4 regions of the Labrys sp. 22185 genome follow, and region 1 is predicted to be linked to each of the others. Evidence: predicted binding sites of a transcription regulator. Region 1 holds the regulator's gene; each other region holds the start of a gene.
What was found. The regulator PhoB, encoded in region 1, activates phosphate uptake and scavenging genes when phosphate is short. The targets are predictions, from matches to a motif close to TGTCATNNANCTGTCAT.
Positions count from the first base shown of each region.

Region 2: a site for PhoB is predicted at 1,916-1,932, ahead of ACTJKX_RS16985 (UDP-2,3-diacylglucosamine diphosphatase). Genes of this name have one in related genera too.
Region 3: a site for PhoB is predicted at 1,817-1,833, ahead of ACTJKX_RS03245 (acetoacetate decarboxylase). Genes of this name have one in related genera too.
Region 4: a site for PhoB is predicted at 2,251-2,267, ahead of ugpB (sn-glycerol-3-phosphate ABC transporter substrate-binding protein UgpB). Genes of this name have one in related genera too.

Region 1 is NZ_JBQEPH010000009.1:250,151-253,639, reverse strand. Features, by position in the region: gene ACTJKX_RS19620 (YciI family protein) at 1-14, shown strand, start outside; gene ACTJKX_RS19615 (RNA polymerase sigma factor) at 11-1,273, shown strand; gene phoB (phosphate regulon transcriptional regulator PhoB) at 1,422-2,123, opposite strand; gene phoU (phosphate signaling complex protein PhoU) at 2,137-2,856, opposite strand; gene pstB (phosphate ABC transporter ATP-binding protein PstB) at 2,892-3,489, opposite strand, start outside.
Region 2 is NZ_JBQEPH010000008.1:24,903-28,391, forward strand. Features, by position in the region: gene ACTJKX_RS16980 (glycosyltransferase family 4 protein) at 1-956, opposite strand, end outside; gene ACTJKX_RS16985 (UDP-2,3-diacylglucosamine diphosphatase) at 966-1,781, opposite strand; gene ACTJKX_RS16990 (undecaprenyl-diphosphate phosphatase) at 2,081-2,941, opposite strand; gene ACTJKX_RS16995 (DUF2852 domain-containing protein) at 3,178-3,489, shown strand, end outside.
Region 3 is NZ_JBQEPH010000001.1:685,571-689,059, forward strand. Features, by position in the region: gene ACTJKX_RS03240 (patatin-like phospholipase family protein) at 1-753, opposite strand, end outside; gene ACTJKX_RS03245 (acetoacetate decarboxylase) at 883-1,626, opposite strand; gene ACTJKX_RS03250 (3-hydroxybutyrate dehydrogenase) at 1,906-2,694, shown strand; gene ACTJKX_RS03255 (L,D-transpeptidase) at 2,840-3,424, opposite strand.
Region 4 is NZ_JBQEPH010000025.1:62,864-66,352, forward strand. Features, by position in the region: gene ugpA (sn-glycerol-3-phosphate ABC transporter permease UgpA) at 1-651, opposite strand, end outside; gene ugpB (sn-glycerol-3-phosphate ABC transporter substrate-binding protein UgpB) at 858-2,168, opposite strand; gene ACTJKX_RS30210 (diphosphate--fructose-6-phosphate 1-phosphotransferase) at 2,820-3,489, shown strand, end outside.

The sequences.
Region 1 (3,489 bases):
CGAAGGACTATTGAGCGAACGGCCCGAGCCGGTGTCTTCAGCCCCCGCAGCCGAGCTTGCCGAAATCGTGGCGCGACGCAGCTATGGCCGGCTCGTCGCTCTTCTCGCGGCGCGCTCGGGCGACATTGCGGGGGCCGAGGATGCCCTGGCCGACGCCTTTGCTGCGGCCATGGAACATTGGCCGGCGGGCGGCGTGCCCGCCAATCCCGAAGCCTGGCTGCTGACCGCGGCCCGGCGCCGCCAGATCGATGCGGCCCGCCGCGCCAGGCTGCGCGGCGAAAAGGCGGACGAGGTCGGCCGCCATGTCGAGGCCCTCGCCTCGGAGCAGGGCGAGCGGCATGCCGTGCCCGATGAGCGCCTGCGCCTGATGTTCGCCTGCGCCCATCCCTCCCTCGATGCCACCGTGCGTGCGCCCCTGATCCTGCAGGTGATATTGGGGTTCGATGCCGGCGCGATCGCCAGCGCCTTCCTGGTCTCGCCCGTGGCGATGAGCCAGAGACTGGTGCGGGCCAAGGCCAAGATCAAGCAAGCCGGCATCCCCTTCCGCATCCCGGAGCCCGACGAGTTGCCCGGCCGTCTCGACGCGGTGCTGGAGGCCGTTTATGCCGTCTATGCCGAAGGCTGGGCCGATCCGGAAGGGGCTCATGCCCGCGAGCGCAATCTGTCGACGGAGGGTATCTGGCTCGGCCGGCTGCTCGCCTCGCTCCTGCCCGGCGAGCCTGAAGTGCTGGGGCTGCTGGCCCTGATGCTGCACGCCGAAGCGCGGCGGGCGGCGCGCCGCGGCCAGGATGGCGATTATATTCCGCTGGAGCAGCAGGACACCGCGCTCTGGGATGCGGGGCTGATCGAGGAGGCCGAAGCCTTGCTTGCCCGGGCCGGCCAGGTCCGCCAGATCGGCCGCTATCAGCTGGAAGCCGCGCTGCAATCGGCCCATGCCCATCGACGCATCTGCGCGACGACGGACTGGGCCGCGATCGTCATATTGTATGAAGCCCTGGTTCTGCTGACAGCTTCTCCAGTGGCCGCCATCAACCGGGCCGTGGCGCTCGCCCGCCTCATGGGGCCGCAGGCTGGTCTGGCTGCACTTGACGAGGTCGCCGGTGACGGACGCATCGTCGATTACCAGCCCTATTGGGCCGCGCGTGCGGACTTGCTGGTGCGGGCCGCCAGACCGGAGGAGGCCTGCAATGCCTATTTGCGGGCGATCGGCCTGGAGAGCGATCCGGCCATCCGCCACTATCTGCAGGCACGCCTGGCGGATTTGGCGGCGTGACTGCGCGGCGAGGGAGGAGGGCGGATATCGTCGCCCACTCTTGCTCTCTACGTCGCGCAGCCCCTCACCCTCTCCCCGTAGGAACGAGGTGAGGGCGCAACGCAGCCTTGGCGAAGCGGAGCGAGCGGGCAATGCCCACGAAACGCCCTCAGGATTGCTTGGCGAAGGTCTCGTCGAAGGAATAGCCGGCACCGCGCACGGTGCGGATCGGATCGATCTCGCGCGTGCGGTTCATCGCCTTGCGCAGGCGGCCGACATGCACGTCGACCGTGCGCTCGTCGATATAGACGTCGCGGCCCCAGACGCTGTCGAGCAACTGCTCGCGCGCGAAGACGCGTCCCGGTGCCTGCATCAGGAATTCGAGCAGGCGGAACTCGGTCGGGCCGAGGCGGATCTCGCGATTGCCGCGATGGACGCGCTTGGTCTCGCGGTCGAGGGAGATGTCGCCGGCCTTGAGCAGGGAGGCGACGTGATCGGGCTTGGCCCGGCGCAGCAGGGCACGCACGCGGGCCGAGAGCTCGGGCACGGAGAAGGGCTTGACGACATAGTCGTCGGCACCGGTGGCCAGGCCCCGCACGCGTTCGGTTTCCTCGCCGCGCGCCGTGAGCATGATCACCGGCAGGCGCTCGGTTTCCGGCCGCATGCGAATACGCCGGCACAATTCGATGCCGGACAGGCCCGGCAACATCCAGTCGAGCAGAACCAGGTCCGGCACGCTTTCGCGCAGGCGGATCTCGGCGTCGTCTCCGCGTGCGACGCTATCCACCTCATAGCCTTCGGCTTCGAGATTGTAGCGCAGCAGCAGGGTCAGCGCTTCTTCGTCCTCGACGATCAGAACCTTGGGAGGCATGGCCTATCCCTTGTTATTTAGCCGGCACAGGAAGGTCGACGAGATCGGTGCTGTTGTCCGCCTTGGGCCGCTCTCCGGCCGGCGATTCACCGGTCACGAGATAGTGGACCGTCTCGGCGATGTTGGTGGCGTGGTCACCGATGCGCTCGATGTTCTTGGCGCAGAACAGCAGATGGGTGCAGAAGCCGATATTGCGCGGATCTTCCATCATGTAGGTCAGCAATTCGCGGAACAGCGAGGTATACATCGCATCGATCTCGCCGTCCGAGCGCCAGACCGAGAGGGCTTCCTCGACATTGCGCTGGGCGAAGGCGTCGAGCACCTGCTTGAGCTGCTCGAGTACCAGGTCGGCCATGTGGTCGAAACCGCCGAAGAGCTGGGCCGGCTGGGCGTGACTGTGGATGGCCACCACGCGCTTGGCGACATTCTTGCCGAGGTCGCCGATCCGCTCGAGGTCGTTGGCCACCCGCAGGGCCGAGACGATCTCGCGCAGGTCGAGGGCCAACGGCTGGCGCTTGGCGATGATCAGGATGGCTCGGTCCTCGACCTGGCGCTGCAACTTGTCGATCGCGGCGTCGAGATCGATCACCGCTTTGGCGCGCTGGGTGTCGCGCTTGAGCAGGGCTTCGACGCTGTCGGCTACGCTCTTCTCGGCATAGCCACCCATTTCGGCGATCATGTTGCGCAGCTCGCGCAGTTCCTGGTCGAAGGATGTAACGATATGGTCGGACATGCCGCCTCCAAATGAATTCGACGCTGGCCGAGGGATCAGCCGAAGCGGCCGGTGATGTAATCCTGCGTACGGCTGTCGTTCGGGGTGGTGAACATCTTGTTGGTCTGGCCGACTTCGATGAGGTCGCCCAGATAGAAGAAGGCCGTCACATCCGCGCAGCGCGCCGCCTGCTGCATATTGTGCGTGACGATCACGATGGTGAAGTCCCGCTTCAATTCGTCGATCAATTCCTCGATCTTGGCGGTCGAGATCGGATCGAGCGCGGAGGTCGGCTCGTCCAGCAGGACGACTTCGGGCTTCACCGCGATGGTGCGGGCGATGCACAGGCGCTGCTGCTGGCCGCCGGACATGCCGAGGGCCGAAGCGTGCAGGCGGTCCTTGACCTCGTTCCACAAGGCGGCCTTGGTCAGGCACCATTCGACACGCTGGTCCATCTCCGCCTTGGAGATGGATTCATGCAGCCGCACGCCGAAGGCGATGTTGTCGTAGATCGACATCGGGAAGGGCGTGGGCTTCTGGAACACCATGCCGATGCGGGCGCGCAGCACCGCCGGGTCGATCTCCTTGCCGATGACGTTCTGGCCGTCGAGCAGCACGCGGCCCTTGGCGGTCTGCCCCGGATAGAGGTCGTAC
Region 2 (3,489 bases), on a different contig from region 1:
GCGTCCCAGGAATATTTCAAGGCCTCCGCCCGGGCGTCCGCGGGCTTGAGGTCGAGGCAGGCGCGCGCCGCGACGGCAAGGTCGTTGTCGAGGATGCCGGTCCTGCCGGAGCTGATCACGTCGATCGGCCCCGTCACCGGAAAGGCTGCCACCGGCAGGCCGCTGGCCATCGCTTCGAGCAGGACGATGCCGAATGTATCGGTCAAGCTCGGGAAGACGAAGACATCCGCCGAGGCATAGGCCCTCGCCAGGTCCTCTCCCTCCAGCATGCCGGCAAAATGAACGGCCGGATAGCGCGAGCGCAGTATCTCCAGGGCTGGGCCTCCGCCAACCACCACTTTCGAGCCGGGCAGGTCGAGATCGAGGAAGGCCTCGATGTTCTTCTCGACCGCAACCCGGCCGACATAGAGGAAGATCGGTCCCGGCAGGTCGAAGATGCGCACCGGTCTTGGCCGGTACAGTTCGGCATCGACCCCGCGAGACCAGCGCATCAGCCGCTTGAAGCCGCGGGCCGCCAGTTCACGCTCAAGAGCCGGCGTAGAGACCATCGTCCCTGCCCCGGCATTGTGGAAACGCCGGATCCAGCGATAGCTCCAGTCGAGCGGTACCGGAACGCGCGCAGCGAGATATTCGGGAAAGCGAGTGTGATAGCTGGTGGTGAAAGGGCGTCCCTTCTTCAAGCAGGCCCGGCGGGTCAGCAGGCCGATCGGCCCTTCGGTGGCGATATGGACATAATCCGGCTTCTCGGCCTCGATATGCCGCTCGATGGCGCCGAGCGGCGGCATGGCAAGGCGGATTTCCGGATAGGATGGCATCGGCACCGACCAGAAGCGATCCGGCGCCAGGAAGTCGATTTCGACGCCCTGTCGCGATGCAGCAGCAGCCGTCTGCTCCAGGGACCGGACGACGCCGTTCACCTGCGGGCGCCAGGCATCGGTGGCGATCAGGATCTTCATGGGACCGGCTCAGGCGGCGCGCTGAGGAACCAGCGTCTCGTCCTGGAGGGCCGGAGGCTTGTCGGCCTGCCGGACCAGTTCGCTCCAGCGCACCAGTTCGAAACGGCCGTCGAAATGCTCGACGATCGCGGTGCAGCTTTCCACCCAGTCGCCGGAATTGATGTAGGTGACGCCATCGAGGTCGCGCAGCGTGGCGTGGTGGATGTGGCCGCAGATGATCCCGTCGCAATTCAAACGCTTGGCTTCCTTGGCCAGGGTTTCCTCGAAATGGCCGATGAAGCTGACGGCGTTCTTCACCTTGAGCTTGGCCCAGGCGGACAGAGACCAGTAGGACATGCCGAGGCGCCGGCGAATGGCGTTCAGCCAGGTATTCACACCCAGGGCCGTGACATAGGCCCAGTCGCCGAGCAGGGCCAGCCACTTGGCGTGGCGCACCACCACGTCGAAGGCATCGCCATGCATTACTAGGTAGCGCTTGCCATCCGCCGCGACATGCACGGTCTGCTCGATGACCTCGATGCCCCCGAAGTGATGCCCGGGAAAATCGCGCAGGAATTCGTCGTGGTTGCCGGGAATATAGACCATGCGCGCACCCTTGCGGGCCTTGCGCAGCAGCTTCTGCACCACGTCGTTGTGGGCCTGCGGCCAGTACCAGCCGCTTTTCAACTGCCAGGCATCGACGATGTCGCCGACGAGGTAGATCGTCTCGGCGTCATAGGCGCGCAGGAAGTCCAGCAGCATGCCGGCCTGGCAGCCACGCGTCCCCAGATGCACATCCGAGATAAAGAGCGCTCGGTAGCGCGTGCCTTCGCTGTCGCTGTTCATGGCACCATCCTCGCCTGGCCCAAAAAACCTGTCGTCGAAACGAAGCATGAGAACGCGGCGCTTGCTTTGATGCGCTTTGCTGCAGACATCAGCGAAATCGACGACGCATCCTGATTGTCACAAACACGATTCAGTTCATGGTTTTATGACAGGCGACATGTCCGAGGGGGATCGCTGCCCATTCGCCCGCTTTTTCTCTGATGGCGTCTTGAGCCGAGACGAAAACAGCTCGATTTGCAAAGACACGCCGAAACAAAGACTTGCAGCAAACAGGCATTCACTCATGAGGGCCTTTCGCTCTAGTGATAGGCAACCCACAGCACGATGGCACCAAGCACAATGCGGTAGATGATGAAGGGCCAGGTCGAAAAGCGCTCGAGGATGCGCATCAGTCCCCAAAGGGCGGCAAAAGAGGAAATCGCCCCGACCACCAGGCCCACCAGGAGGATCAGCCAGCCTTCAACGGAGAGATGGGCACGCAGAAGCGTGGCGATTTCGTGCAGGCCGGCCAGGGCAATCGCGGGAATGCCCAGAAGGAAGGAAAAGCGTGCCGCCTCCTCGCGCGAGAAACCGCAGAACAGCGACGCCGTCAGGGTCGAGCCGGACCGCGACACGCCGGGGATCAGGGCGCCCACCTGAGCGAGCCCGACGATCAGGGCATCGCGCAATCGCATGTCCTCGACCCGGCGCCGATGGCGAGCCAGGAGTTCGGCAGCAGCGAGCAGGCCGCCCATGACAAGGCAGGCAAGGCCGATCACAGGCAGGGCCCGCAGGGGACTGTCGCAACGATTGAGCGTTGGCGCGAGCAGCAGGCCGGCCAGCACGATCGGCACCGTACCCAGCACCACGCCGACCGCCAGGCGAAATTTCGGGGACATCCAATCCCCTGTCCGCACGGCCGCCAGCGATCCCAGGGTGATCGAGCGGATATCCGTCCAGAAATAGCAGACCACCGCGCACAGGGCCGCAAGCTGCATGGCCGCGGAGAAGGCCGAGCCGGGATCCTGCCAGCCAAGCAGGGCCGGCACCAATCGCATATGGGCCGTGGAGGAGATCGGCATCAACTCGGTGATACCCTGGACGACGCCGAGGAAAGCGACCTTTGCCACCCCCAAAGTCATGAAGCCGGTGTCGACGCCTTCGGTGCAAGCGCCATTCATTCCACACCTCGAAGATTGCGCCCGGCCCAGCACGCGCGCCCACAAAGCTTTCGATCACGGCAACTTTGCGGCAGGCTAGCGTCGCCGATGAAATTGCGGTGCGCTTCATGTGACGGCGTGTTGCCGCTGCGGCGAGCGGCAAGATTAAATCGGACACAACTTCGGCTTGTACCCTTGAAGCTGCCCCCAGCCACCCCCAATTGCTCGGGTGCTGGGTTGCAACATGGGAGAGGATAATGACCTCTTGTTCTACGCGTGGCCGCTGGCATCCGCTTCATGTCGTGGCGGTCATCGCCGGCTTTCTGATCTGGTGGCCGCTTGGCCTGGCGGCGCTGGCCTATTTCATCTGGGGCGACCGCTTTCCCCGGGAAAAGGTGCGTGAAGGCTTCGAGCGGGCCAAGGCGGAATTCGCCGGCTTCTCGCGTGATCAGCGCAGCTATGCCGGCCAGGGCTGGTCGGCCACCGGCAATGCCGCTTTCGACGATTATCGCCGCGAGACGCTGCGCCGCCTGGAAGAGGAGCGCCGGCGCCTCGAGGAAGAAGGTCGC
Region 3 (3,489 bases), on a different contig from region 1:
GCCGCGGGCGCTGAAGAGATCGACCTGGAACACCAGCGAGCTGCGCTCCTCCTCCTGATCGAGCAGATATTGCAGCGGTGTGTTGGAGACGATGCCGCCGTCCCAATAATATTCACCCTCGATGCGGATGGCGGGAAAGGCTGGCGGCAGGGCGCCCGAGGCCATGATGTGCTCGGGGCCGATGCGGACCTCGTCCGTGTCGAAATAGACGAAATTGCCGGTGCGCACATTGACGGCGCCGACGCTCAGGCGCTTGCGGCCATCGTTGAGGATGTCGAAGTCGACAACCTCTTCCAGCGTCCGCTTCAGGTCCGAGGTGTCGTAGAAGCTGGTGGCCCCTTCAGCGCCCGGAAGCTCCAGCCAGGGATTGGGCAGGCGTGGCTTGAAGAAACCGGGCTGGCCCTGTGACATGGTGATCCAGGAGCTGGTGCGGTTGCGGATGTCGCGAAACAGATCGCCTTCCGGCGTATAGGCCCAGATCTTGCGGCCGGAGATCGTCTGCCAGAACTGCTCCAGCCGCTGCAGCCGGTGGCGTGGCTCGTTGCCGGCGATGATGGAGGCGTTGATGGCGCCGATGGACACACCCGAAAGCCAATTCGGTTCGCAGCCGGCATTGGCCAGCGCCTCGTAGACGCCGGCCTGGTAGGCACCAAGCGCGCCGCCGCCCTGGAACACCAGGGCGATGCGATCATATTGTGCCGAGATCTCCTCGATGGTGGCGCGCGCGGCCTTGTCTCTATTGCGTTCGAGCACGGTGGAAACTCCGGTCAGGCATAGCGTTTTGCGATTTGGTGGAATCACCAAGAATCGCAAAGACGCGTTGAACCAAAGACTTAGAGTAAAAAAGCGTTCACGCTTGAACGCGCTTTGCTCTAGGCTGGGTCAGCGGGCGGCGAGATAGTCGTGCACCACCTCGCCGAGCCCGAGCGTGAGGTCGGCGACGAAATGCACGGCCGAGACGACCTCCAGCACCGGCAGGCGGCTGACATCGGCCATGACATGGGCGTGCAGCTCCAGCGCGGCCGGGGCCGTCCAGGCTTCCTTGAGCGTCACGTCGGTGAGGTGATAGCGCACGAGTTCGCAGATCCGCGGCGACCCGTCGACATGCGGGATGATCTTGATGAGGAAGTTGGGCGCGCCGAGCGAATCCAGCACGGCCTGCCGGTCGGCGAGGCGATGCTTGTAGCCCATGGTCCCGGTGGCGCAGAGCACGCTGCCGTAATGAAGCGTGCCGACGATGACTTCGCCCTCATGCACGATCTTGGGTGTCGCCAGCTTCTTGGGAAAGCCCCACAATTCGCGGCCACCGGCGATGGGGGCATCGTCGTCTAGATACATCGAATGGACATAGGCGCCGTGCTGGCCCTTGAATCGCACCGGAATGACCTGTCCGGTCTCGGTATAATCGCCGAAGCCGGTCGAATCGGGCATGCGGATGAATTCGTATTTCACCAGCGGCTCGTCGATCTCGAGCGGGGCGGGCACCACCGCTTCCAGCGCCTCGCGCGTCGTGCGGTAGGTGATGATGATGTATTCGCGGTCGAAGAAGCGGTAGGGGCCAGGCGGGAAGGAGGGATTGGTCAGCGGCATCGCATAGGCGCGCTTGACGACTTCGGCTTGATCCACGGGATGTCCTTCATGAAAAGCGGGGAGGATCTCGGCTTATGTTGCATGGCAGCATGACAGGTCCATGTCCGCTGGAGCAAAGCGCGTTCATGCCTGAACGCCTGTTCGCCCCCACTCATCGTCCCCGAGCGTCTTTGCTATTCTGGGTGATCCCGTCTCGTTGCAAGGCGCTCTGGGAGCCGAAGGCCGGTGTAATAAGGGCGACATCTGGCCATGCCAGCTTCCGGGCCGGCGGTCCTGTCCGCCGCACCTTCCCACCTCCTGCCTGACGAGATGAACATGGCCCAACTCTCCTCCCGCAATGCCCTGGTCACCGGCTCGACCAGCGGCATCGGCCTCGCCGTTGCCCGAGCCCTGGCGGCCGAAGGGGCCAACGTCACCATCAACGGTTTCGGCGACGCCGATGCCATCGAGCGCGAGCGGGCCGGCATCGAAAAGGATTTTGGCGTGAAGTGCCGCTACAGCGGCGCGAACATGATGGTTGGGGCCGAAATCACCGCCATGATCCACGAGGCCGAGGAGGTTTTCGGCACTCTGGACATCTTGGTCAACAATGCGGGCATCCAGCACGTCGCCCCGATCGACGAGTTTCCGGACGACAAGTGGGAAGCCATCACCCGCATCAACCTGATCGCTTCCTTCTATGCCATCAAGGCAGCGCTTCCCGGCATGAAGCAGCGCAGATGGGGCCGCATCATCAATACGTCTTCGGCGCATGCGCTCGTGGCCTCGCCGTTCAAGTCTGCCTATGTCGCCGCCAAGCACGGCGTTACCGGCCTGATCAAGACGGTGGCCCTCGAGGTTGCCGAGCACGGCATCACGGTCAACGCCATCGCGCCCGGCTATGTCTGGACGCCGCTGGTGGAAAAGCAGATTCCCGATACGATGAAAGCGCGCGGACTGACCGAGGAACAGGTCAAGCATGATGTGCTGCTGGCGGCGCAGCCGACCAAGGAGTTCGTCACGGTCGACGAAATTGCGGCCGTCGCGGTTTTCCTGTGCAGTGATGCCGCCAGGCAGATCACCGGCACCACCCTGCCGGTCGACGGGGGCTGGACGGCGCAATAGCGATAGGTCATCCTGTGCGAGATGCGGCCCGCAGCGACCCTTCCCAGACGGGGACCGCAAGACAAGAAAGGCGTTCTGTTCGAGCGCGGTCGCGGATCTGCGCCGCATCACTGCGTGATGCAGCGCGTCCGGGATGACACGTGCCTCAGCCGCGGACGACCACGACCCGGGTGCCGACCTTCACGCGGTCATAGAGGTCGGTGACGTCGTCGTTGGTCATGCGGATGCAGCCCGACGAGACCGCTTGGCCGATGGTCTGCGGCTCATTGGAGCCGTGGATGCGGTAAAGGGTCGAGCCCAGATACATCGCACGCGCTCCGAGCGGATTCTGGATGCCGCCCTCCATATAGGCGGGCAGGTCCGGCCGGCGCTTGCGCATCTGCGGCGGCGGGGTCCAGCCCGGCCACTCCGCCTTGCGCGAGATGCGATGCACACCACCCCATTCGAAGCCCCGGCGGCCGACACCGACGCCGTAGCGCAGGGCGGTGCCGTCGTCGAGCACGAGATAAAGCCGGCGTTCCTGCGAATTGATCACGATGGTGCCGGGCCTTTCGCGGCCGCTATAGGTCACGACCTCGCGCGGAATCGGCGAGACGGCGGCAACCGCGCCGGCATTGGCGGGCTGGCGCGAGGTGCCGAACAATTTCTCGAAAATACTGGCGGCGTTGGCCGAGCTTGAGGCAATGCCCAAGCTCGACACCAAGACCAGGCCGGTCAAAAGACGACGCATGTTGAAGCCCCGAATGGTTTGATCGAAATTCTTCGATCCCCCTTGAATGAACAAAGCCTCGATCT
Region 4 (3,489 bases), on a different contig from region 1:
TAGGAAGAAGGTCGTGGGCGACAGCATCGGCAGGATGATGGTCCAGAAGCGCCGCGCCGGCCGGGCGCCGTCGATGGCCGCCGCCTCGATCAGCGATTTGGGAATCGATTGCAGCCCCGCCAGGAAGAACAGGAAGTTGTAGGAGATCTGCTTCCAGGTTGCCGCCAGCACCACCAGGATCATGGCGTGATTGCCGTTGAGCAGGGGATCCCAGGGCAGGCCCAGCTGCTTGAGGCCACGCGCCACCAGGCCGAGCGAGGGCTGGAACATGAAGAGCCAGAGCACGCCAGCCACCGCCGGCGCCACCGCATAGGGCCATACCAGCATGGTGCGATAGAAGGAGGCGCCCTTGATCTTCTTGTCCGCCTGCACGGCCAGGATCAAGGCCAGCCCGAGCGACAGCACCGAGACCAGGCCGGCGAATACCAGGGTGACGCCGACGGCCTTGTAATATTCCGGTTGCTGGAACAGGAGCTGGTAATTCTCGAACCCGACGAATTCGGAGGTGGTGCCGAAACTATCCTCGATGAAGAAGGATTGCCGGATCGCCTGCAGCACCGGCCAATAGAAGAAGATCAGCGTGATCGCCAATTGCGGCGCCAGCAGCAGCCAAGGCAGGGTCTTGCCGGAGAAGACAGAGCGTTTTTCCATGGTCGATCCTAATGGCCGCATCGCTATTGCCGAAAACCGGCAACCCCTTTCGGCGCGATGCTTTAACCCTCTCGACCTTTGTCATTGCCGGGCTTGACCCGGCAATCCAGCACCCAGCCCAGACAGTGACGGTGCTGGACAGGGTGCCCGGGCCAAGCCCGGGCATGACGAAGGTCAGCGTCTTTTCGCTAAGGCTTACGGGCCTGTTATCGCCCCGCGGTGCGGGCGAAGGTCTTCAGGATCGCATCGCCCCGGCGGACGGCATCGTCCATCGCGGCCTGCGCAGTTTTCTTGCCGGCCAGGGCCTGCTCGATCTCCTCGGCCCAGACATCGCGGATCTGGGCGAGGTTGCCCAGACGCAGCCCGCGGGAATTTTCCGTCGGTGCCTTGTTGGTCAGCTCCAGCACGGCGACTTCGCTGTTGGGATCCTTGGCATAGAAGCCCTGTTTCTTGGAGAGCTCGTAGGCAGCCGGGGTGATCGGCAGATAGCCGGTCTCCTGGGCCCACCAGGCCTGCACGTCGGGCTTCGACAGATAGGTCAGGAACTTGGCGATGCCCTTATAGGATTCGTCCGACTTGCCGCCCATCACCCACAGCGAAGCGCCGCCGATGATCGAGTTCTGCGGCGCGCCCTGCACATCGGGATAATAAGGCATCGGCGCCACGGAATATTTGAACTTGGCATTGGCCTTGACGTTGCCCAGGAAGGCCGAGGAGGTCAGGAACAGCGGGCATTCGCCCGAGGTGAAGCGCCCCTCGCCCTGATTGGTGCGGCCGGAATAGTCGAAGGTCTTGTCCTTCTGGGCCTCGACCAGGTTTTCCAGATGCTTCACCACCACCGGATTGTTGAACTTCAATTCGGTATCGAAGCCATCCAAGCCGTTGGCCTTGGTCGACAGCGGCACGTTGTGCCAGGCCGACAGCTCCTCGATATTGGCCCAGGTGGTCCAGGCCGTGGAAATGCCGCAGGTGGCGTAACCGGCTGCCTTCAGCTTCTTGGCCGCCTCGAAAGCTTCCGGCCAGGTCTTGGGTGCCGCCGTCAGATTGGCCTTCTTCAGCGCATCCTCGTTGACCCACATCACCATGGTCGAGGAGTTGAAGGGAAAGGACAGCATCTCGCCCTTGGCATTGGAATAATAACCGGTGACGGCAGGCAGGTAGGACTTTTGGTCGAAGGGTTCGCCCGCATCCTTCATCAGCTGGTAGACTGGCTTGATGGCGCCCTTGGCCGCCATCATGGTGGCGGTACCGACTTCGAAGACCTGCAGGATATCGGGCGCATTGCCGGCCCGGAACGCGGCAATGCCGGCATTCATCGTATCGGGATAGGACCCCTTATACGCAGGAACGATCCGATAGTCGCTCTGGCTGGCATTGAAATCATTGGCCAGCTTGACGATGCGGTCGTTGTTGGCCCCCGTCATCGCATGCCACCACTGGATGTCGGTGGCCGCGAGGGCCCCGGTGGATACACTGGCCAGAAGAACCACGGCCGAAGCCAGAACGCTCAACTTCATCACATACTCCCTCAGGATGCGCCGCTTCTTAAAAGGACGGCGTCGTTTAAGACTTCACTGGCTGCGCCTCAATGACGAAGAAATGAAGCAAATATGACAGGTAATATGGTTGCAGGGTTTACCCTCGGCTTCTCCCTGCGTTCGCTTCGGTGCATTGCCCCAATTCCGACGTAGCGAAACCACCATTGATTTCTTTCAATCCCGAGGGCGAGATTAATAGATCATTTTTTTTAATTATAGAAAATTCATTCCATTGCGGGGCTGTATTGTCAAGGCCTGAATCCCATCGAACTGACAGCGGATGGAGCGCTTCCCACCGCAAAATCCATTCGCGGTTTCGATGCCGTGCGCAACGCCGCCAACCCATTGGCATATCGGCGACATCAAGGCATCTGCGCGGCCGGTCGGAGCGCCCCATGGCAAGCCGAAAGAGAGTCGAAACACGAAAGCCGGCATGCCGCCGCCATCGCGTAAGGCATGTCGGCATGCCGATGGGAAGGCCGACGTCCTGATCGCCTTGCCCCCGAATGAAGCATCGCCGCCTTCGTTTGCAATGGCGGCTGTACTTCACGCTCCTTCACCCAAGTCGCTCGTTGCCGACCGGCGCTTTCGAGGCTAAGCAACTGGAAACCAGATTGCCAGGGAGGCTCCATGTCGTCGATTGTCATCGCTCAAGGAGGCGGCCCGACCGCCGTGATCAATCAGACACTCTGCGGCGCCATCGTTGCCGCCCGCCGGCACGACCCGTCACTGCGCATCCTCGGCGCCCGCCACGGCGTCCGGGGGCTGACGCGCGGCGATCTCGTCGACCTCACCGCGCTTTCGGAAAGCGATCTTGAGCGCCTGGCCCGCACCCCGAATTCGGGCCTCGGCTCGACGCGGGACAAGCCCGATCCAGCCTATTGCCAGACCATCCTGCAGGCGCTGGAAAAGCTCGATGCCCGCGGCTTCATCTATATCGGTGGCAATGACACGGCCGGCACGCTCGATCTCCTGCGCCAGCAGTCGACCGGTTCCTGCAGCTTCGTGCACGCCCCCAAGACGATCGACAACGACCTGATGGAGAACGACCACGTACCGGGCTTCATCTCGGCGGCCGCTTTCGTCGCCAATGCCTTCGTCAGCATGGATCTCGATTTCCGGGCGATGCCGGGCATTTATGTCGCCATCGTCATGGGCCGGCATGCAGGCTTCCTCAGCGCCGCGGCTGCCGGCTGGCAGCAGGGCCCGGAGGACGCGCCCCATCTGATCTACACGCCCGAAAAGCCCTTCTCGGTCGAGCAGTTCCTCGATGACGTCGACATGGTCTACACCCGTATCG